One region of the Shewanella sp. HL-SH2 genome, then DNA from elsewhere that is predicted to be linked to it. Evidence: predicted binding sites of a transcription regulator. Region 1 holds the regulator's gene; each other region holds the start of a gene.

Evidence for each region. Region 1 encodes LexA, which represses DNA repair genes until DNA is damaged. Its sites were predicted from a motif close to TACTGTATNNNNATACAGTA; they were not measured.
Region 2: ACRWP9_RS13435 (DNA topoisomerase III) is a predicted target of LexA. The motif match lies at 3,509-3,528, and genes of this name have one in related genera.
Region 3: recA (recombinase RecA) is a predicted target of LexA. The motif match lies at 1,682-1,701, and genes of this name have one in related genera.
Region 4: dinB (DNA polymerase IV) is a predicted target of LexA. The motif match lies at 1,700-1,719, and genes of this name have one in related genera.

The regions. Positions count from the first base shown of each region.
Region 1 is NZ_CP195035.1:791,833-797,158, reverse strand. Features, by position in the region: gene plsB (glycerol-3-phosphate 1-O-acyltransferase PlsB) at 1-2,224, opposite strand, end outside; gene lexA (transcriptional repressor LexA) at 2,475-3,092, shown strand; gene ACRWP9_RS03415 (cell division inhibitor SulA) at 3,089-3,607, shown strand; gene coxB (cytochrome c oxidase subunit II) at 3,997-5,326, shown strand, end outside.
Region 2 is NZ_CP195035.1:3,080,393-3,085,718, reverse strand. Features, by position in the region: gene tyrR (transcriptional regulator TyrR) at 1-707, shown strand, start outside; gene ACRWP9_RS13450 (fumarylacetoacetate hydrolase family protein) at 980-1,966, shown strand; gene maiA (maleylacetoacetate isomerase) at 2,038-2,688, shown strand; gene ACRWP9_RS13440 (nucleotidyltransferase family protein) at 2,695-3,396, shown strand; gene ACRWP9_RS13435 (DNA topoisomerase III) at 3,541-5,326, shown strand, end outside.
Region 3 is NZ_CP195035.1:1,751,767-1,757,092, forward strand. Features, by position in the region: gene mutS (DNA mismatch repair protein MutS) at 1-1,488, opposite strand, end outside; gene recA (recombinase RecA) at 1,817-2,878, shown strand; gene ACRWP9_RS07620 (DUF2391 family protein) at 3,162-3,557, opposite strand; gene alaS (alanine--tRNA ligase) at 3,891-5,326, shown strand, end outside.
Region 4 is NZ_CP195035.1:1,583,347-1,588,672, forward strand. Features, by position in the region: gene ACRWP9_RS06860 (Fis family transcriptional regulator) at 49-360, shown strand; gene ACRWP9_RS06865 (GFA family protein) at 478-882, shown strand; gene ACRWP9_RS06870 (FMN-binding negative transcriptional regulator) at 939-1,565, opposite strand; gene dinB (DNA polymerase IV) at 1,756-2,829, shown strand; gene ACRWP9_RS06880 (aminoacyl-histidine dipeptidase) at 2,886-4,346, opposite strand; gene ACRWP9_RS06885 (M17 family metallopeptidase) at 4,636-5,326, shown strand, end outside.

The DNA.
Region 1 (5,326 bases):
ACGCCCCTAACCTTTGGGCCAATAAATGGCTGTCTCGTTCAAGCTCAGCACGCTCTAATTCAGGTTTGATCCCTAGCAAATTAAAGATAATTGCATAACGCTGTAATGTTTCACTGACGGTTTCAGCTAATAGCTCTAACTGGGTGATATTCGCTTGGACAACAACACAACGTTTATCACCACTAATTAAATTCTCCTCAACCATTTGATCAAGCACTAAATCAACATAAGCGGGAAGATCAGCAATACCCATAAATAATTCTGCTTTCATCAGCGGGTAAAAGTCCTCAACCACTGCCAGAATTTGTTCACGATTACATTCTTCATAGCGCACTAAACAACTGGCAATTAAGGAAGGAATAATCATGATATGAATAATGTTATTACGATAATAACTCAAGGTAATAGCGTGGTTAGGGTCAATTGCGACAATGTCCCCTAGTGGGTCTTTTTCTAAGGTAAATTTATTGAGTGATAAGCAATGCTTAACAATGGATGGACCATCACCTTCTGCAACCGATGCATAGTCGGAATAAGGTGCTTGTTTTAACAACTTTAAATAGAAATTTAGCTGACGCTCAAGCTGATGACGTTCTAACGCATTTTGCTCTGAGGCTAATAACACTAAACTAGTTAGCGTGACTGAACTTGCCGCTGCTGCGCCATTAATGTTGGTCATCACTTGATTGGCTAGAAGATTAACTGCTGGCGTAACCCATGATGGTTTCTGGTCTGGATCTTTGGCAATTTCTTCACGCCAATCAGGAGATTGTTGTTTCAAAAAGTTTTGTAAATTGATTGGCTCGCCAAAGTTTACGTAACCCTGGCCAAAATTACCCAGCTTACGAATAGCACCAAATACCTGCCAAAGCGATTCCTTCTCTTTTTTCTTACCACTTAATTCTTTATGGTAAGTAGCCACTTCCATCACGTGGTCATAACCGAGATAAACAGGCACTAACGTCACCGGCCGCTCAATACCACGCAGCACACTGTTAATTGTCATGGCTAACATACCGGTTTTAGGTGCAAGCAATCTACCAGTGCGTGAACGACCACCTTCGGTAAAGTATTCAACGGCGTAGCCCTTAGCAAACAGTTGATCTAAATACTCACGAAAAATAGCGGTATACAGTTTGTTGCCATTAAAACTACGGCGAATGAAAAATGCACCACCACGACGGAACATTGGGCCTGCAGGCCAGAAGTTTAAGTTGATACCGGCTGCAATGTGCGGCGGCACCATACCTTGGTAATACAAAATATAAGACAGCAGTAAATAGTCCATGTGGCTGCGATGACAAGGCACATATACAATTTCATGACCGTCATGATGCAGTTGGCGCACTTGCTCAGCGCCTTTGATGTTAATACCACTGTATAGCTTATTCCATAACCAGGTGAGAAAACGCTCAGCAATACGTACTAAACTATCTGAATAGTCGGCCGCGATTTCGTCCAGATACTCAATCGCAGTTTCACGCGCTTTCTCTTTGGAAATCTTCTTGTTTGCCGCTTCTTCTTCAATGGCCTTATTGATCGATTCAGACTTTAATAACGAAGCAAACAGAGCTTGACGGTTAGGCAGTTGTGGTCCAGTCATGACTTTACGTTGACGGCGAAAATGTACCCGAGCCACCCGAATTAATTTATGGGCAATGGCTTCATCAGTACCATGTTCATCGGCTAAATAGCGTAATGACATTGCGTTAGAGAACTGCACAAAACTATGGCGACCTAGAAATAGAATCATTAACCATTTACGTAACCAGGTTGGATTCTCACGTTCAAGCACAGCAGCTTTCATCGTGTCATCTTCTTTGCCTGGAGTACGGCCCCAGTAAAGACTTACTGGCACAAGTTGAATATCTAATTCAGGCTGCTGACGGTGGAGCGCTAATAAACTGGTAAAACAGTTTAAAAACTTCTCACCACCCTCACGCTTACCAATAATAGGCTTTCGCCCCTCTAAACAAACAACTCGTGGCACTTTCATACCATCAAGTTGTAATGGCGCATAAGGACTTGGTAAGCCTAAGCCTTGGGTCATTTCGCTTAATGCTGCAGTGTCACTGATCGACTCTGTCTTCATGACATAAACAATGGGCTTGTCTGGATCGAAGTTTAGATCTGCAAATGGGTCATGTGGCACAACTATCGTTTGCACCATCAGCTTTTGCACCCTACGCAGCAGTCTAAGCATGATTGAATCTGGTTTTGACATAATAATATTCGCAATAAAGCCCTTTTAATATGGGCGCATAGGATACCAGAAACTGGTTACCTTTCACTATAGGCTGTACACATCAAACAATGCTTTTAAATTCAAGAACAAATAAATTGAAGCATGCAATTGATACATATAATAAAAAAAACATTTCAAATAATAAAATTAAAAAATAATTGGTGAATACTTGCGCAAACACAAACACTGTATATAATGACAGTTACTGTATAGAAAGACAGGAAATAACATGAGACCCTTAACACCACGCCAAGCTGAAATTTTAGAGCTTATTAAAAACAATATCTCTGAAACTGGTATGCCACCTACTCGTGCAGAAATCGCTACACGCTTAGGTTTCAAAAGCGCAAATGCCGCAGAAGAGCATTTAAAAGCCTTGGCTAAAAAAGGGTTTATTGAAATCATGCCCGGCACATCCCGTGGAATACGATTAACCCAAGAAGATGAACCCGAAGAAGCAGGTTTACCTTTAATTGGACAAGTCGCTGCAGGTGAACCTATTTTAGCGCAAGAGCATGTAGAACAATACTATCAAGTTGATCCTAATATGTTTAAACCTGCCGCAAACTTTTTGTTAAGGGTTCGCGGTGACAGCATGAAAAACATCGGCATTTTAGAGGGTGATTTACTCGCCGTTCATAAAATACAGCAAGCCAGAAATGGCCAGGTCGTTGTTGCTCGTGTTGAAGATGATGTGACAGTGAAACGTTTTGAGAAAAAAGGCAATGTCGTATATTTGCACGCTGAAAATGAAGCGTATGCACCTATCGAAGTCGATTTAAGTTACCAAAGCCTCACTATTGAAGGGCTTGCAGTTGGTGTAATTCGTAATGGAGAATGGTTATGAACAAACTAATGGGTACATCCCCTCGTCATCCTGGTTTATGGGTAGATTTGCCAACTGCAGATATTAATTTAGCGCAGCCTATCACCACACTCCAAACCGAAACCAATGGTAAAGTGGAACTCAGTCAATATGCTAGCCAATTGGCACAACTAAGCCTGCAAGGTCGTTGGATTGTGCTAATTAATCCCGCCAATATCAATTATAAACAGATGTTAGCTAGTGCTGGGGTAAGAATGGACCGCGTATTGTTAGTACATGCAAAGGATGAAATTGAAACACTTTGGGCAATGGAAAAAGCATTAACCAGTGGTACATCAAGTGCCGTTATTTCATGGACTCAACCTTTAGATGCACGCGACAGTCGCCGATTAGAGTTAGTCGCAAAAAGTGCCCGAGCATTAGGTGTCGTTATTGAAGATGTAAGCACTCACTTAGGCACTAATTTGGCAACTAAAGCGATTATTTCAAATCAAAATAATGCTGTTAAAACAATTAATTTCACTTCATTTCATTAGTACTAAACGCCGTGTTTACTGAGCCCTGTCTATGTACAGGGCTTTTTTATGCAAACTTTCAGTTAATTAGCTATAAAAGTGATCTTGATCAATGTTTAATCTACAAGTAATGTATTTAACAGGGTTGAAACATTTTTAACCTAATTGAAACGCTACAGTCTAGATTTTATCTGACAGATAAAAGCGTCAAATCAGAATTGATAGGTTCAGTTGTAGGTGCCAGCGTGGTGCACATAAATACAAATCCGTAAGCCTTACACGCTTACAACCACCAGGGTACTTTGAAGTCATCAAGCTTTTTTGGGAACCGAAGAGTTTACATAGAGCAGAGACTTACTGTGTGACTCTTCTTTGTAGTTGCTATTCGCAATTGGCAGAGGAGAAGTCTTGTGAAGCAATGGTTGTATTGTGTAATGGCGGTGTTACTGGCACCTCCACTTGGGGCAAACGAAATGCCCCTCAACATGACAAAGGGTGTAACGAATATCAGTGGCCAGGTTTATGACCTCCATATGATTATTCTTTATATTTGCTGTGCTATTGGTGTTGTGGTGTTCGGGATCATGATTTATTCAATGATCTATCATCGTAAATCCAAAGGCGCGGTCGCGGCAAATTTTCATGAAAGTACCAAAGTAGAAATTGCTTGGACCGTGATCCCATTTGTTATTTTAATTGGTATGGCCATTCCAGCCACTAAAACCCTTATCGCTATGGAAGATCCGTCTGACGCGGACTTAACCATTAAGATCACTGGTTCGCAGTGGAAATGGCATTACAGTTATTTTAATGAAGATGTCGAGTTCTATAGCATTTTATCCACTCCTCGCACCCAAATTGACGGTGATGAAACTAAAAGCGCAACCTACTTATTAGAAGTAGATAAACCTTTGGTACTGCCTCTCAATCGGAAAGTGCGTTTTTTAATGACATCAGATGATGTTATCCACTCTTGGTGGGTTCCAGCTTTTGCGGTTAAAAAGGATGCTAACCCAGGCTTTATTAACGAAGCTTGGACACGAATTGATAAAGCAGGAACTTACCGTGGTCAATGTGCTGAATTATGCGGCAAAGACCATGGATTTATGCCTATTGTGGTTCAGGCGTTGCCTGAAGCGGAATATGATGCGTGGCTTTTAGACCAAAAACAGCTTGCCAATAATGCAGCTGCCGCGGCTCAAGCAGCCTTGTCAGAAACTCTTTCAAAAGAAGAGTTAATGACCAAAGGCGAACAAATTTACCTCTCTACATGTGCAGCATGTCACCAACCTAATGGTGCAGGCTTACCCGGTGTATTCCCATCTCTTATTGGCAGCCCACTCATTAAGGGGCCTGTCGATGGCCATATTAATATTGTGCTTAATGGTAAGCCTGGAACAGCAATGCAATCATTTGCAAAACAGTTAACCGCCAAAGATATTGCCGCGGTTGTCACCTATGAGCGTAATGCTTGGGGGAACGACTCCGGTGATGTTATTCAGGCTGTTGATGTAAGCAATGTTGCCAGTGGTATTAATGCAGCAGAACCTAATCAAGCAAATACCAGCACTCAAGCAGTTGTATCTGCCGATCCATCTGAGCAAGTCAATGCTGCAGTTACCAAAGCTGTCGACATTGTCGCCGAGGTGAAAGAGGTAGATTTGACGGAATTAACTTATGAGCAGTTAATGACCGAAGGTCTACAGGTATACACATCGTCTTGTGCTGCTTGTCATCAAG
Region 2 (5,326 bases), 2.1 Mb from region 1:
TTAGTAATGGGCAAATTGTCAAACGGGGCTTTTTTGCTGAAGCAAAAGGTGGCACGATATTTTTAGATGAAATTGCCGAAATGTCTAAAGCTGCTCAGGTTAAGTTACTGCGTTTATTACAAGATGGTGCATTTAGGCGCATGGGCGGTGATGAAGAAGTGCGTGCGGATGTGCGAATTATTTGTTCGACTCAAAAAAATCTCGCCGAGCTATGCCAATCTGGTGAGTTTAGGGAAGATCTTTATTATCGTATTCATGTGCTGAGTTATCACATGCCATCATTACGTGAGCGTAAGGTTGATGTCATTCCGTTAACTGAAATGTTTTTAGAGCATTACAGTCATCAATTATCCAGCCCGCTGCGCAGAATATCAGCCTCTTGTCGTGATTATTTATTTACCTATGCATGGCCAGGTAACGTGCGTCAGTTGAAAAATGCTATTTTCCGTGCAGTGTCTATGTGGGATGGTTCGGCTGAATTAACGGTTGAGCAACTTAAATTGCCCTCATATGCCGAAGGTTTTGGCTACTTTGATGAAGAGTTTGAAGGCACATTAGATGAAGCGATGAAAGAATATGAGGCGAATTTATTACGTCGTTTATATCCTGCTTATCCAAGTACCCGTCAATTAGCTAAAAAGCTTGGCGTATCACATACTGCTATTGCGAATAAATTACGTGATTACAGTATTTCAAAGAAACGATAGGTGGTCAGTGAAAAATACACTGTAACGTTTTGATGCCACAGTTTTGTTGGCTATTTAGCCAATGTATAGCCTGAAAATCATCATTTTCAGGCTGTGTTTATAAGTGTATATAAATATTTACAAAATCAGGGTTGATACTAGGATATGTGATTCAGCTCACAAGCTGTTTATTGCACGGTTTATCGGTTATTTCTATCATCAATCAAGCTGTATTTTCTGATTGGCTCGCATTCTTATACGGCCGACAGACTTTTCGAATATTAGGAGCAATAATGAAACTTGCAAGTTATAACAACGGTCGTCGTGATGGCCAACTTATGTTAGTAAGCAAAGATTTAACTAAAGCTGTCGCGGTACCTGCTATTGCTCACACTATGCAGCAACTACTTGACGCGTGGGATTTATTAAACCCGCAATTACAAGAATTATATGAAGCGTTGAACGCTGGCCAAATGGACAATGCGATTGCATTTGACGAAAGCAAATGTTTATCACCATTACCACGCGCTTATCAGTGGGCTGATGGCAGTGCTTACGTGAATCACGTTGAGTTAGTGCGTAAAGCACGCGGCGCTGAAATGCCAGAAACATTCTGGACAGATCCATTAGTCTACCAAGGTGGTTCAGACAGCTTTATCGCTCCTAAAGCCGATATCGAAATGGCCAGTGAAGAGTATGGTATCGATTTCGAGTCAGAAGTTGCTATCATCACTGATGATGTTGCAATGGGTGTAAGCAGTGAAAACGCCGCTAAGCATATTAAATTATTGATGTTAGTTAACGACGTATCTTTACGTAATCTTATTCCTGGTGAGCTAGCTAAAGGCTTTGGCTTCTTCCAGTCTAAACCGTCAAGTGCTTTTTCTCCTGTGGCCATTACGCCTGATGAATTAGGTGATAAATGGCAAGACAGCAAGGTTCATTTGCCGTTAGTGACGCATTTAAACAGTGAATTATTTGGTCGCCCAAATGCTGGCGTGGACATGACATTTGATTTTAGTCAGCTAGTGTCTCATGTTGCGAAAACACGTCCTTTGGGAGCAGGTGCTATTATCGGTTCAGGTACTATTTCAAATTATGATCGTAGTGCCGGTTCAAGCTGTTTAGCTGAAAAACGTATGCTTGAAATTATTGCCGATGGCAAAGCAAGCACGCCATTTATGCGTTTTGGTGACACGGTTCGTATCGAGATGTTTGACGATAATAATGTCAGTATTTTTGGTTCAATTGACCAAAAAGTTGTTGAGTACAAAGGTTAATTCATTATCAATTAAGATGATATTTAGGCAATAACAGACCATGTTATTGCCTTTTTTATAGGGAAAATAAGATGAAATTGTATGGATATTGGCGTTCTAGTGCCGCATACCGAGTTCGCATAGCACTTAATCTTAAGCAATTAAGCGCAGAACATATTTCAGTGCATTTAGTTAATAATGGTGGTGAGCAACATTCAGAGGCATTTCATCAACTTAATCCCCAGCACTTAGTACCTGCGTTAGTTGATAGCAACGAACAAGGCGAGTTTAGCCTGACCCAGTCTTTGGCGATTATTGAATACCTTGACGAAAAACACCCACAAATTAATTTACTACCGACTAATTTAGAAGATAAAGCCGTGGTGCGCGCCATGTCGCAAGCTATTGCCTGTGAAATCCACCCACTCGATAACCTGCGGGTATTACAATATTTAGTCAAAGAAATGGGCGTAGATGAAACCCAAAAAATGACCTGGTACCATCATTGGGTTCATGTTGGTTTTAGCGCATTAGAATCGCAGCTTGAACGTTTTTCTGGCCAATTTTGTTTTGGCGACAAGGTCACTCTGGCTGACATTTGCCTGGTGCCACAGGTTTATAATGCCGAGCGCTTTAAGGTGCCTATGGATGCTTACCCAAACATTGTCCGTGTATGGCAGAACTGCAACCAACTTGATGCCTTTATTCAAGCAGCACCAGAACAACAAGCTGACGCGAGTTAATACCTAATGCCTGCGCCACACAGTATTGTAAAACTAGCCGCTGACAAGTCCTGTGTAGAACACTCAGCACCGTTAGCTGATTTAGCTAAATTAAATCAGTGGTTTGAGCAAGATGCAATGCGGATGCAGGCTTTAACGGTTTGTGCACAAGTGTTTGCCAAACTCAATATAACCGACTGGGCTATTGCTGCCGGCTTTGTACGTGACTTTGTTTGGGATAAACTGCACGGTTGTTCAATCAGTGAGTTAAGCGAGTTAAATGATATCGATGTCATTTACTATTGCGAAAAAAACATCACCCAAGCTCAAGACAAGCACATTCAGCAAATACTGTTAAGCTTGATGCCGCTAAATTGGTCGGTTAAAAACCAAGCCAGGATGCATATTCGTAATCAAGACCCACAATATCATTCATGTCTCGATGCAATGGGGTATTGGCCTGAAAAGCAAACTGCGATAGCGGTTAAATTGAATGCGGTTAATGTGAACCCGCAGCATGCCAGTTATAGCGTTAATGGGAAAACTGGCTCTTGCATTAGCGCCAACACATTGGAATTTATTCATGCCTTTGAATTAGCATGTTTATTTAATTTTAGTCTGAGCCATAACCCAAAGCGCTCATCAAGTATATTTGAACAGCGTGTCATCCAGAAAAAGTGGCTTGAACGCTATCCAAAATTAATACTGCAGCCAACGGCTAAAACATAGAACATCACGTAATAGGTACTCACCAATAGCATTGAGCCAATTACATACCTCAAGTAATGGCGTGTATCTTTAATGGCTGATAACTTGCTAAACATGATTCAATCCGCTATTTTACTGTTAATATATACAGTGCTTGAGTGTTGAATGATTTTATACATTGCAGAAAAACCCAGTCTAGGCCGAGCCATTGCTGATGTATTGCCTAAACCGCATAAAAAAGGTGAGGGCTTTATTACCGCAGCCAACGGCGATTGTGTGTCCTGGTGTATTGGTCATTTGCTCGAGCAAGCTGAACCTGATGCCTATGATGCAGCGTTTAAATCATGGAAACTCGAGCATTTACCGATTATTCCGCAAACCTGGCAATTAAAACCCAAACCTAAAACCCGCAGCCAATTAACCGTGTTACGTAAATTGGTTAAGCAAGCATCGTCGATAGTCAATGCTGGCGATCCCGACCGCGAGGGTCAGCTTTTAGTCGATGAAGTGATTTCTTACCTAGGCGTAAAAGGCAACAAGCTGAATGATGTTCAACGTTTACTCATCAGTGATTTAAATCCACAAGCGGTTAAAAGGGCGTTAGGGCAACTGCGCAGTAATCGGGAATTTATTCCATTATCAACCTCAGCATTAGCCCGCAGCCGTGCAGATTGGTTATATGGCATGAACATGACACGAGCTTATACCATTCAAGGTAAGAAGGTCGGTTATCAAGGTGTGTTGTCAGTGGGCAGGGTGCAAACCCCCTTACTGGGGTTAGTGGTGCGCCGTGATGATGAAATCGCCGATTTTAAGCCCAAGTCTTTCTATGAAGTATTAGCGCATTTAGTTACCGATCAACAACAAACCTTTAGTGCTAAATGGCAACCTAGCGAAGCTTGCCAGCCTTATATGGATGAAGACGGCCGGGTATTAGCCAAAGGCTTGGCCGAAAATGTGGTTAAGCGTATTCATGGTCAACCCGCAGAAGTCACCAAACTTGAGGCCAAAGATAAACGCCAAAACTCACCATTGCCTTACAGCTTATCAGCATTGCAAATCGATGCAGCAAAGCGCTTTGGGCTATCGGCAAAAGAGGTGTTAGATACCTGTCAAAGCTTGTACGAGCGGCATAAATTGATTACTTATCCACGTTCAGACAGCCGCTATTTACCCAAAGATCAACATAGCTTGGCTCCTAAAGTATTGGATGCGGTACTTAATGGTGCGGCCGGATTAGTTGACGGTTGCGACGTGCCTAACGCCAAGCTTAAATCTAAAGCGTGGGACGACAGTAAAGTAGATGCCCACCATGCCATAGTGCCTACAGAGAAAGTGGCTAATTTATCATCGTTATCCAGTAATGAGGCAAAGTTATATCAGCATATTGCGCGCCAATATCTAGCCCAGTTTTACCCAGCTTATATTTATGCAGAAACCACAGTTGAAGTCACTATTGCTGGTGGTCTTTTTGCCACTAAAGCACGTCAAGACAAAAGCTTAGGTTGGAAGCAACTGTTTAAACGGGTAGCTACGGCAAGTCATACCAATACACATTCAAACAACAGTGAAGACGATAACGACGATGCGGTGCAGTCGTTGCCACCCTTAGTTAAAGGGCAAATACTGCAATGTGAGCGCGGCGAGTTATTAGAAAAAATGACTCAGGCACCAAAGCATTTTACCGACGCCACCTTATTAGGTGCTATGACCGGAATTAGCCGTTATGTCACCAATAGTGACATTAAGAAAATTCTTAAGGAAACTGATGGCCTGGGCACCGAAGCGACTCGCGCTGGGATTATTGAATTGTTATTTAAGCGTGGTTACTCAGTTAGACAAGGTAAATCTATTCTTGCTACACCGGTCGGTATTGGCTTAATCCGCAGTTTACCAGAATCAGCAACTACTCCAGATATGACCGCATTATGGGAAAATAGCTTGGACGCCA
Region 3 (5,326 bases), 960 kb from region 1:
TCGGCGTTGATAATGAATAGGAACACGATCTGCTTGTAGTCGACTCACTTCAATGTAATAGCCATGAACGCGGTTATAACCAACCTTCAAAGTATTTATACCAGTTTGCTGCTTCTCGCGTGCTTCCATTTCAGCCAGGTAATCAGTGGCTCCTTCACTTAATCTACGCCATTCGTCTAACTCAGTGTTATAACCATCTTTGATTACACCGCCATCACGGATTAATACCGGTGGGTTATCAATAATTGCCCGTGTCAGTAAATCATGTTCATTTGGAAACTCACCTAATAGGGTAGCCAAATTAGTCATCTGTGGCTGTTGGCAGATTTGCAGTGTTTGTTTAATTTCTGGCAATAAGCCTAATGCTTGTTTAAGTCGAGCAAAGTCACGTGGGCGGGCACTTCTTAATGCCAAACGTGCCATTATTCGTTCTATATCGCCAAGCGATTTCAGTTGTTCATGTAAAACAGGGTACAAATCCTGTTCGATTAATTCTTGCACCGCATTATGGCGTTGGGTTATCAGTTTACGATCACGCAGTGGTTGGTGGATCCAACGTTGTAGCATGCGACTCCCCATGGGGGTTGCCGTATTATCTAATACCCATGAAAGCGTGTTTTCACGTCCGCCTGAAAGATTCTGGGTTAGCTCTAGGTTTCGTCTAGTGGCAGCATCTAAAATAATCGAGTCAGCTTGATTAAAACGTACAATTGAATTGATATGTGGCAATGCTGTTTTTTGAGTGTCTTTAACATATTGCATCAAACAGCCGGCCGCTTGTAGTGCTAAACGAGCATCGTTGATGCCAAAGCCATGCAAGTCTTTCGTGCCAAATTGAGTTAATAATAAATTGACACAGGTGTCGTAATCAAACTCCCATTCAGGTCTACGGCGAATCCCTTTTAAGTGATTGATGAGTATCATGTCAGTGAAGTCTTCACTGTAAAGTAATTCCGCTGGTCGTGTACGTTGGATCTCTGCTTCTAGTGCTTCTCTTGAATCTAATTCTGAAATAACAAAACGGCCAGAAGAGATATCTAATGTGGCAAAGCCGTAACCGACTTTACCCTGGTAAAGCGCGGCTAATAAATTATCCTGACGCTCTTGTAATAAGGCTTCATCTGTCAATGTTCCCGGGGTGACGATACGTACAACTTGGCGATCAACTGGGCCCTTTGAAGTCGCGGGATCGCCAATCTGCTCACATATCGCGACCGATTGACCTATTTGTACTAACTTAGCCAAATAGCCCTCTACCGCATGGTAAGGCAGGCCAGCCATTGGGATCGGGTCACCACCGCTTTTACCCCGTGCAGTTAATGAAATACCAAGCATTTCAGAGGCTTTTTTAGCATCATCATAAAATAGTTCATAGAAATCCCCCATTCTATAGAACAACAGCATGTCAGGATGAGCGGCTTTCATTGTCAAATATTGACGCATCATCGGAGTATGTTTTTCTAAATCTAAGCTAACAATTTCAGTCATGGGCTGTGTAATACTCTTTTTGTTCATCTGTGGTAATTCATTAAGCATTCGGGGAATTAGCATGGGATTTTTATAGCGGCTAATCTTAACAAAATTTGCCCCTGTTGGAGAAATACAAATTCATTATATTGACGTGAAATTACTAAATTTATGATTTTATTGATAAATAAAAAAAAGTAACCTCAGGGCTTGATACTGTATGACTATACAGTATACTGAACAACATATTGAGATGAGTGACGATATTAACGACACTTACAAACTAAATTATACACAGCAATTTTACCATTAATTGTGAACAAAGTTATTGCCTGGAAGGGGTTTGAAAATGAAGGTTGATCCAAATAAAGAGAAAGCACTTGCCGCAGTGTTAAGCCAAATTGAAAAGCAATTCGGTAAAGGCTCTATCATGAAGTTGGGCGAAGACCGTACCATGGATGTAGAAACTATTTCTACCGGCTCACTTTCATTGGACATCGCGTTGGGCGCAGGTGGACTACCAATGGGACGTATTGTTGAAATCTACGGCCCAGAATCATCAGGTAAAACAACACTAACCTTAGAAGTTATTGCCGCAGCACAACGTGAAGGTAAAACATGTGCCTTTATTGATGCTGAGCATGCACTTGATCCTATCTATGCTAAAAAACTAGGCGTAGATATTGATAACTTATTATGTTCACAACCAGATACAGGTGAACAAGCATTAGAAATATGTGATGCTTTAACTCGCTCAGGTGCGGTAGACGTTATTGTTGTCGATTCTGTTGCTGCGTTAACACCAAAAGCTGAAATTGAAGGTGAAATTGGTGATTCGCATATGGGCTTAGCGGCACGTATGATGAGCCAAGCTATGCGTAAACTTGCAGGTAACCTTAAGCAATCAAATACTTTGCTTATTTTTATTAACCAAATTCGTATGAAAATTGGGGTAATGTTTGGTAGCCCTGAAACGACAACCGGTGGTAATGCACTTAAGTTTTATGCTTCAGTTCGTTTAGATATTCGCCGCACTGGCGCGATTAAAGATGGTGATGAAGTCGTCGGTAACGAAACCCGTGTTAAAGTGGTTAAAAACAAAATTGCAGCACCATTTAAGCAAGCTGAATTCCAAATCCTTTACGGTCAAGGTATTAACCGTACTGGTGAACTCGTGGACTTAGGTGTTGCACATAAGCTTGTTGATAAAGCGGGTGCTTGGTACAGTTATAAAGGCGAAAAAATTGGTCAAGGCCGTGCTAATGCCGGTAAATTCTTAACCGAAAATCCAGCGATTGCACAAGAGATTGATAAGACATTACGTGAAATGTTGCTTGGTTCTGGAACAGGTACCGCAGCAGCATCATCTACAGATGAAAATATTGATTTAGAAACCGGTGAAGTTTTCTAAATAAGATTTATCCTAGCAATTAATGTGTCGATTTAAGTCGCGGTGCGTATTTTACGTATCGCGACTTTTTTATGCTTCAGTTAAAAAACACTCTGTTGTTATCCTTGCTATACTGACTAGACTTACCCGCCACTAACTAGATAACTAACTAGATAACTAACTAGATAACTAACTAGATAACTAACTAAATCAATTGAAATTTTATTCTTTTAGTAGATTGGTACGCTAGCCACAGAACAATAACAAACCAAATAAAATAGCCTCTAGTTCATCCGATATAACATTATTCTTTATCAAAACTGTCCACCACAATGGCGCCCATCGATGCCGGCATAGTAATGACTATTATCCGTTTTAACGATGTTAATGGGTCTACCCAAAAGGGTAATTTGTCTAAACAAAATAGCACTAATGCAACCACTAATGCTGTCATTAGATAAGCGATAACAATACGGAAAATAAACACTAATTTTCTTGAGCTAATATTATTTTGAAAGACACTTTGATAGGTATATAGCCCTAGAAAAATAACCGATAATAAAAAAAGCATTAATAAATTGAAAAAAGGGAGGGTTTCACCTAATCGCCACGCTTCCTCTGAAAACGAAATCGGGACCGCAAGCGCAAATGCGCCGACAAAAATTTGGCTGGCATCTTCGCCATTAAAGCTAAACTTCATTACTTTTCCTTTTTAAAACATTCTGGTTTGCATAACAAACCCTAAGTTAAAGCCTAGATGTAATACTAGCTGTAATATATGAAGGACTGTTTAACTACAAATTACCTTAAAGCGAGTGTTTACGCACCTATATTCAGATTGATAGCTAATTGAGAAGATTGTTAATCTTATGCCACAGCACTCATATTTTGCGATAAGCTAATCGAATATTGTTCAGATGATAATCGCCTTACTCATCTCGCATTTTTGCGTAAATTCAGTATATAATGCCCTCATTTACTGGCTTGTATAGCAAGCTAGACACTTTTGTATTCTCTATATCAGGACGCATCCATGTTTCAGACCACTGCAGAGTTAAGAAGTGCTTTTTTAAAGTACTTTGAAGATAACGGACATCAAGTTTTAGACAGTAGTTCGCTGGTTCCAACTAACGACCCAACACTGCTATTTACCAATGCCGGCATGAACCAATTTAAAGATGTGTTCTTGGGGATGGATAAACGCAGCTACACTCGTGCGACGACATCACAGCGCTGTGTTCGAGCCGGTGGTAAGCATAATGATTTAGATAACGTGGGTTATACCGCACGTCACCATACTTTTTTTGAAATGCTAGGTAATTTTAGTTTTGGTGATTACTTCAAAGAAGAAGCGATCCGTTTTGCGTGGACCTTTTTAACTGAAACATTGAAACTACCAAAAGATCGTTTATGCGTGACCATTTATGAAACCGATGATCAAGCGTTTGAACTGTGGAACAACAAAATTGGCGTAGCTGCTGAGAATATTATCCGCATCGGCGATAACAAAGGTGGGGCTTATGCGTCAGATAATTTCTGGCAAATGGGTGATACCGGTCCTTGTGGTCCATGTTCTGAAATTTTCTATGACCATGGCGATCATATTTGGGGAGGACGTCCTGGTTCACCTGAAGAAGATGGCGATCGTTTTATCGAGATTTGGAACATCGTATTTATGCAATATAACCGTCAAGCAGACGGTGAGATGTTACCTTTGCCTAAGCCGTCGGTAGATACCGGCATGGGAATTGAGCGTATTGCAGCTATCATGCAGGGAGTACATTCAAATTATGAAATTGATATCTTTAAGCAACTTATTGCTAAAACAGCTGAAATAATTAACGTTACTGATTTAGAAAATAAATCATTACGCGTAATAGCTGATCATATTCGTTCTTGCTCTTTCCTGATTGCGGATGGTGTTTTACCTTCTAATGAAGGCCGTGGTTATGTACTGCGTCGTATTATTCGCCGCGCAGTACGTCATGGTAATAAGCTTGGCGCTACGGATGCGTTTTTCTATAAGCTTGTGCCTACCTTAATCAACGTTATGGGTGATGCAGCTAAAGGCCTAGCTGCAATGCAAGCGATTGTTGAAAAAGCCTTAAAAGCTGAAGAAGAGCAATTTGCCCGCACGTTAGAGCGTGGTTTGGGGCTGCTTGATAACGCGCTTAATAGCTTATCTGGCAAGGTGCTTGATGGTGACACCGCATTTAAACTTTACGATACCTACGGCTTCCCTGTGGATTTGACCGCAGACGTGTGCCGTGAGCGTGACATTACTGTCGATGAAGTTGGTTTTGAAGCGGCAATGGCTGAGCAACGAAGCCGTGCGCAAGCTGCTGGTAACTTTGGTACTGATTACAACAAGCAATTGATTATTGATAAGCAAACCGCATTTTGTGGTTATCAAGGCTTAACCGGTGATGCGACCGTAGTTGCTTTGTATATCGATGGTAATGAAGTGAG
Region 4 (5,326 bases), 790 kb from region 1:
ATTATTCCACCTTCCAGGTGTTATTTGAATTTTGGGTCACTGTGATATATGCGTAAAACCGATAAAAAAATAGACAATCAAATTCGACAAGTGTTAACCCAGGTGTGTGAAATCGCCCTAAATGAATACAGCGGTTTTCAATGGTTAACCCATACTGTCAATTACAGTGACTTTCCTAAAAGCTTACAGGTTATTTGTGTCTTCGATACCCATTACAACCTTAATCGTTTTATGGCATCGGTTGAACGCGATACGCTCAGCAAGCTCATTCAGACAAAGCTATTCAGCATTAAGGTAACCATTGATAGTCGTCAAGTTTGCTATAACTGTGAAGATAACCGTAATAAAAAGCTGCATTAATAGTGAGTCTTCACAAGCGTTAAATCAGGTTAAATATAACCATTAAGCATGCTATTTTGGGGGCAGACTGATTTTAGTTTGACTGGAAATTTTTATAGAGCAGGGTGAATACTGATTATGTATCAAGGAAAGTGTTTGTGCGGCGAGGTTAACATAACCATAAAGGGCGAAATAAGTGATATTATTCATTGTCACTGCTCTTTATGCAGGAAAAATAGTGGCACTGCATTCGCCACAAATGGTTTCATTAATGCGGCTGATTTTGAGATTGTATCGGGCAAAAATAGCTTAAGTATATTTTCATTCAAGCCCGGTAGAAATCGACATTTCTGTAGTTATTGTGGCTCACCTGTGTACAGTTCAAACGAGCAAGACCCACAGCGCTACAGGATCCGACTCGGTATACTTGATACTGACATCATTGAAAGGCCTATTTCGCACAACTTTGTTTCATCCAAAGCAAACTGGGAAGATTTAGATGCTCAGTTACCCAGATACGATGCCTTTGAGCCTGGTCGTTAAGTTAAGTATCTAAATCATACGGTTTAGGTTAAAGCCGCTAGGAAAAGTGCTTACTGTTAACCTAGCGCAATATTGTTATCGACCATGTACTTCAACAGCTGTTGCTCATCTATGCCTGGCGATTTTGATAATCCTGCAACCACTCCGAGTTGATCGAGCGAGCTTCTATGCTGGCCAAGTTTTTGTTTACCTTGTAGCTCAGTAATCACAATTTTAAACCCGACAATCCCTTTAGCTAACTTATCTTGAAATTGCTTAGGGATAAAACCTTCAGGGCTTTCAGGTGTGGGCGTTAATAAACTCGATTCATATTTTTGTATTGTGGTTTCTAATATCGCCATTGTGGTTTTATCGTCGGTGAGCTCAACCGTGCCTTTAGCGTGTACCACGCTGTAATTCCAGGTGGGTACAGCAGGGGAGGCATGATACCAGGTAGGTGAAATATAGGCATGAGGGCCACTGAAAATACACAATACTGAACTGTCTATAATATCCTGCCAATGTGGATTGCTACGTGCTAAATGGCCATAAAGTACCCCATATTCACCCTCATCTGCTTTCAATATCAGCGGAATATGCGAGGCTTCTAAGTTTGGTGATATGACAGACGCAAAACCATGTTGTGCAATAAACTGATGTACGGCACTTAAGCTGTCCATTTGCCATTTTTCGGGTACATGCATGTGTTAACTTATCCGTGTAAATAACCTATAACCAATTGATTTATCATAATAGATACTTAGTCGGAACACACAACTTATTTTCTATTCCATTTCATCTAAATGCTGTGCTTTATTTATCTGGCGGATACATTGAATACTGTTTTTACATACAGTATTATGAGTTACCTTTTTAATCTTAATGGCATCAGCAATGCGCAAAATTATTCATATTGACATGGACTGCTACTATGCCGCCGTTGAGATGCGTGATTTTCCTGAATTACGCGATAAAGCCATTGCTGTAGGTGGACGTAGTGATCGCCGTGGTGTTATCAGTACCTGTAACTACGCGGCACGAAAGTTTGGTGTGCGCTCAGCTATGTCGAGCTATCAAGCGTTAAAGCTGTGCCCTCATTTAGTCTTGGTGCCAGGGCGGATGCAGGTTTATAAAGATGTTTCACAACAAATAAGACAGATATTTAACCGCTACAGTGATGTGATTGAACCACTGTCATTAGATGAGGCTTTCCTCGATGTCAGTGACTGTCAGCAATACCACGGCAGCGCGACCTTAATTGCCCAGGCCATTCGCCGAGATATCGAGTTAGAAACCGGATTAACAGCATCAGCGGGCGTCGCGCCGATTAAGTTTTTAGCCAAAATTGCCTCAGATTTAAATAAACCTAATGGTCAATATGTGATTACCCCCGATGAAATTCCTGAATTTGTACGCACGCTACCGTTAAAGAAAATTCCGGGCGTTGGCAAAGTCACAGCGCAAAAATTGTCGGTATTAGGGTTAGAAACCTGTGCCGATGTGCAGCTGTATCCTAAGGCAAAGTTACTGGAAAGTTTTGGTAAGTTTGGCGCAGTGTTAATTGAACGATCAAATGGCATCGATCCAAGGCCTATCAGCAATAACCGAGTGCGTAAATCTGTGGGTGTTGAAACAACATTAGCCCAGGATATTTTTACCTTAGCCCAATGCCATCAAGTATTACCGCAACTTATTCAAGAGCTTGATAGTCGGGTGAGCCGCAGCGCAAAAGATCGATTAATCAACAAGCAAGTGGTGAAGATCAAATTTAATGATTTTAAACAAACCACCATCGAGCAACGCAGCGATGAGATATCGGTAAAGCTGTTTTATGAATTGTTACAACAAGCACTGACCAGAAGTAATGAACGTGGTATTAGGTTAATTGGGGTAAGTGTTGGCTTGGCAGAATTAGGTGAAAAAAAACTGCAAACTAAGTCGGTTGCCCAACTCGATTTGCAGTTTTAAGTTTCCATGCTGAGCCTTAAAGCCTTGCCTTACATCGCATTAAGCCTAGCCTTACATTAAGCTTTGGCTGGAATGCGTTCTAATACGGCTAATAATAACTGCCAGTATTGGCCTACGGTTTCAATGTTAACCATTTCATCCGGGCTGTGCGGATAACGAATGGTGGGGCCAATCGATACCATGTCCATAGTTGGGTAAGGCTCTTTAAATAAGCCACATTCAAGACCTGCATGGATAACCATAATGGTTGGGTCTTTTTTGTAAATGTCATTGTAGGTATCACGCACAATGGCCATAACCGGTGAGCTGTTATCCGGCTTCCAACCAGGGTAAGCGCCGCTAAACTCAATACTGGCACCCGCAAGATTGGTCAGTGCATTTAACATGCCTTGCACTTCATCACGGCCCGAGTCGATAAGCGAGCGAATTAAACATAAAATTTCAACGCTTTCTTGTTCAGTGCTAATGACACCCACATTTAATGAGGTTTCAGTTACACCAGCCACTTCATCACTCATACGTATTACCCCATTAGGGCAGGCATGTAGTAAGTCAATTAAGCTGTTTTGCGCATCTTCGCCCATCACTTTGCTTGGTGCATCAATGGCTTCTAAGGTTAACAACATGCTTGGGTCGGCAATCGCTAACTCTTCACGTACCACCGCTTGAAATGCGCTAATAGCCGTTTTTAACCCATCAACATTTTCAGCCGGTAACATAAAGCTGATATTCGCTTCACGTGGAATAGCATTACGTAATGAACCACCGGTAAAATCAACAAGTTCTAACGCTAATTCATCACTGTATTTAAACAGAAAACGTGCCAGTAGTTTATTGGCATTACCACGTCCAAGGTGAATATTTACCCCAGAGTGGCCACCTTTAATGCCTGACAAGGTCAGCTTAAACGATTGATTGCTCAGCTCAGGTGCTTGCCATGAAAGTGGCACAGATATCTGGGCGTCAACACCGCCAGCACAACCCATGTAAATCTCACCTTCTTGTTCAGAGTCGGTGTTGATCAAAATCTCAGCGTCTAAATAACCTGCTTCTAAACCAAACGCGCCTGTCATGCCGGCTTCTTCATCAATGGTCAATAAGACTTCTAGTGGACCATGTTTAATGTCATCGCTGCCTAGCACGGCTAAAGCCGAAGCCATACCAATGCCATTATCTGAACCTAATGTTGTACCTTTTGCTTTAACCCATTCACCATCAACATAGGCTTCGATAGGATCTTTTTCAAAGTCATGCACTTTGTCGGCATTTTTTTGTGGCACCATATCGATATGAGCTTGTAAGACAACAATTTTGCGATCTTCCATACCGGGAGTAGCAGGTTTACGAATAATGAGGTTGCCTACTTTGTCCTCAACCACGCTAAGGCCTTTGCCTTTTGCCCATTGTTGAATGTGGCTTGATAGCGCTTGTTCATGCTTAGAAGGGTGGGGAATAGCACAAATTTGTTCGAACCATTGCCAAAGAGGTTGTGGATATAATTGATTTAATGCAGTCACGAAACGTCCTCAATCAGGATAAAATATGCCATTATTCTAACATAGGCTGTTCAATTGCCATTGTGACTGCGTGGTTTTTCTTTGCAGTAGACACGTTATTGTGTAAATAAAAATTCACTCTAGAATGACCGTTAACGCTAACACTAAAAATCAATCAGACCGTTCATACACCAAGAATAATCGACAATAAAGCATAAGGGAAAATCATTGACCGTTAACGCTAACACTAAAAATCAATCAGACCGTTCATACACCAAGAATAATCGACAATAAAGCATAAGGGAAAATCATGTTTCAAGTGCCAATAGTAGATGTAAATAACGAACAGGCCATTTTTGAAGGCGAAGGTTTTGATGCCGTCATAGTCGTCACTGCTGATTTAACTCAGCTTGCTCAGCAAGAGATTAGCTTATTGGCTGAACATGCTAAGCAGATTGACCACCGCGTAGGTAAGCAAGCGACATTACTTTTTGCCCCTGGCTTAGCTGGTGGCAGACTGATTATAGCCCCGGTAACGGGTGATGATGACTATGCCGATGTGCGCATTTTTGCCAAAGCCGCAAAAGAGGGGATCAGTATTGCCAAAGATGCAGGCGCCACTAAACCTTTATTAATCGTAACATCGTCTCAAGACCCTCGTTTTAGTTTTGCCACTGAAGTGGCTGCACTGGCTTGCGGCCAAGCACTATGGCAACCACTCGAAACCCGTGAAGCAAACTCACTTACGCCAGCGCTAACCGCTATTGGTTTAATGGGCAGCTCACCTAAAAGTGAACTGTTAAATGCATTAGAAGCGGGCAGAGTATTAGCGCGTGATTTATGCGGTACTGAGCCAGAGCGCATGAGTGCGATTCACTTTGCTGATTACTGTGTAGCGTCTTTTAAAGACAGCGGCCTTGATGTTGCCGTCGTAGAAGATAAAGCGACCTTAATAAAAGATTACCCCTTGTTAAGCGCAGTGGGGCGCAGCTCATTTGATG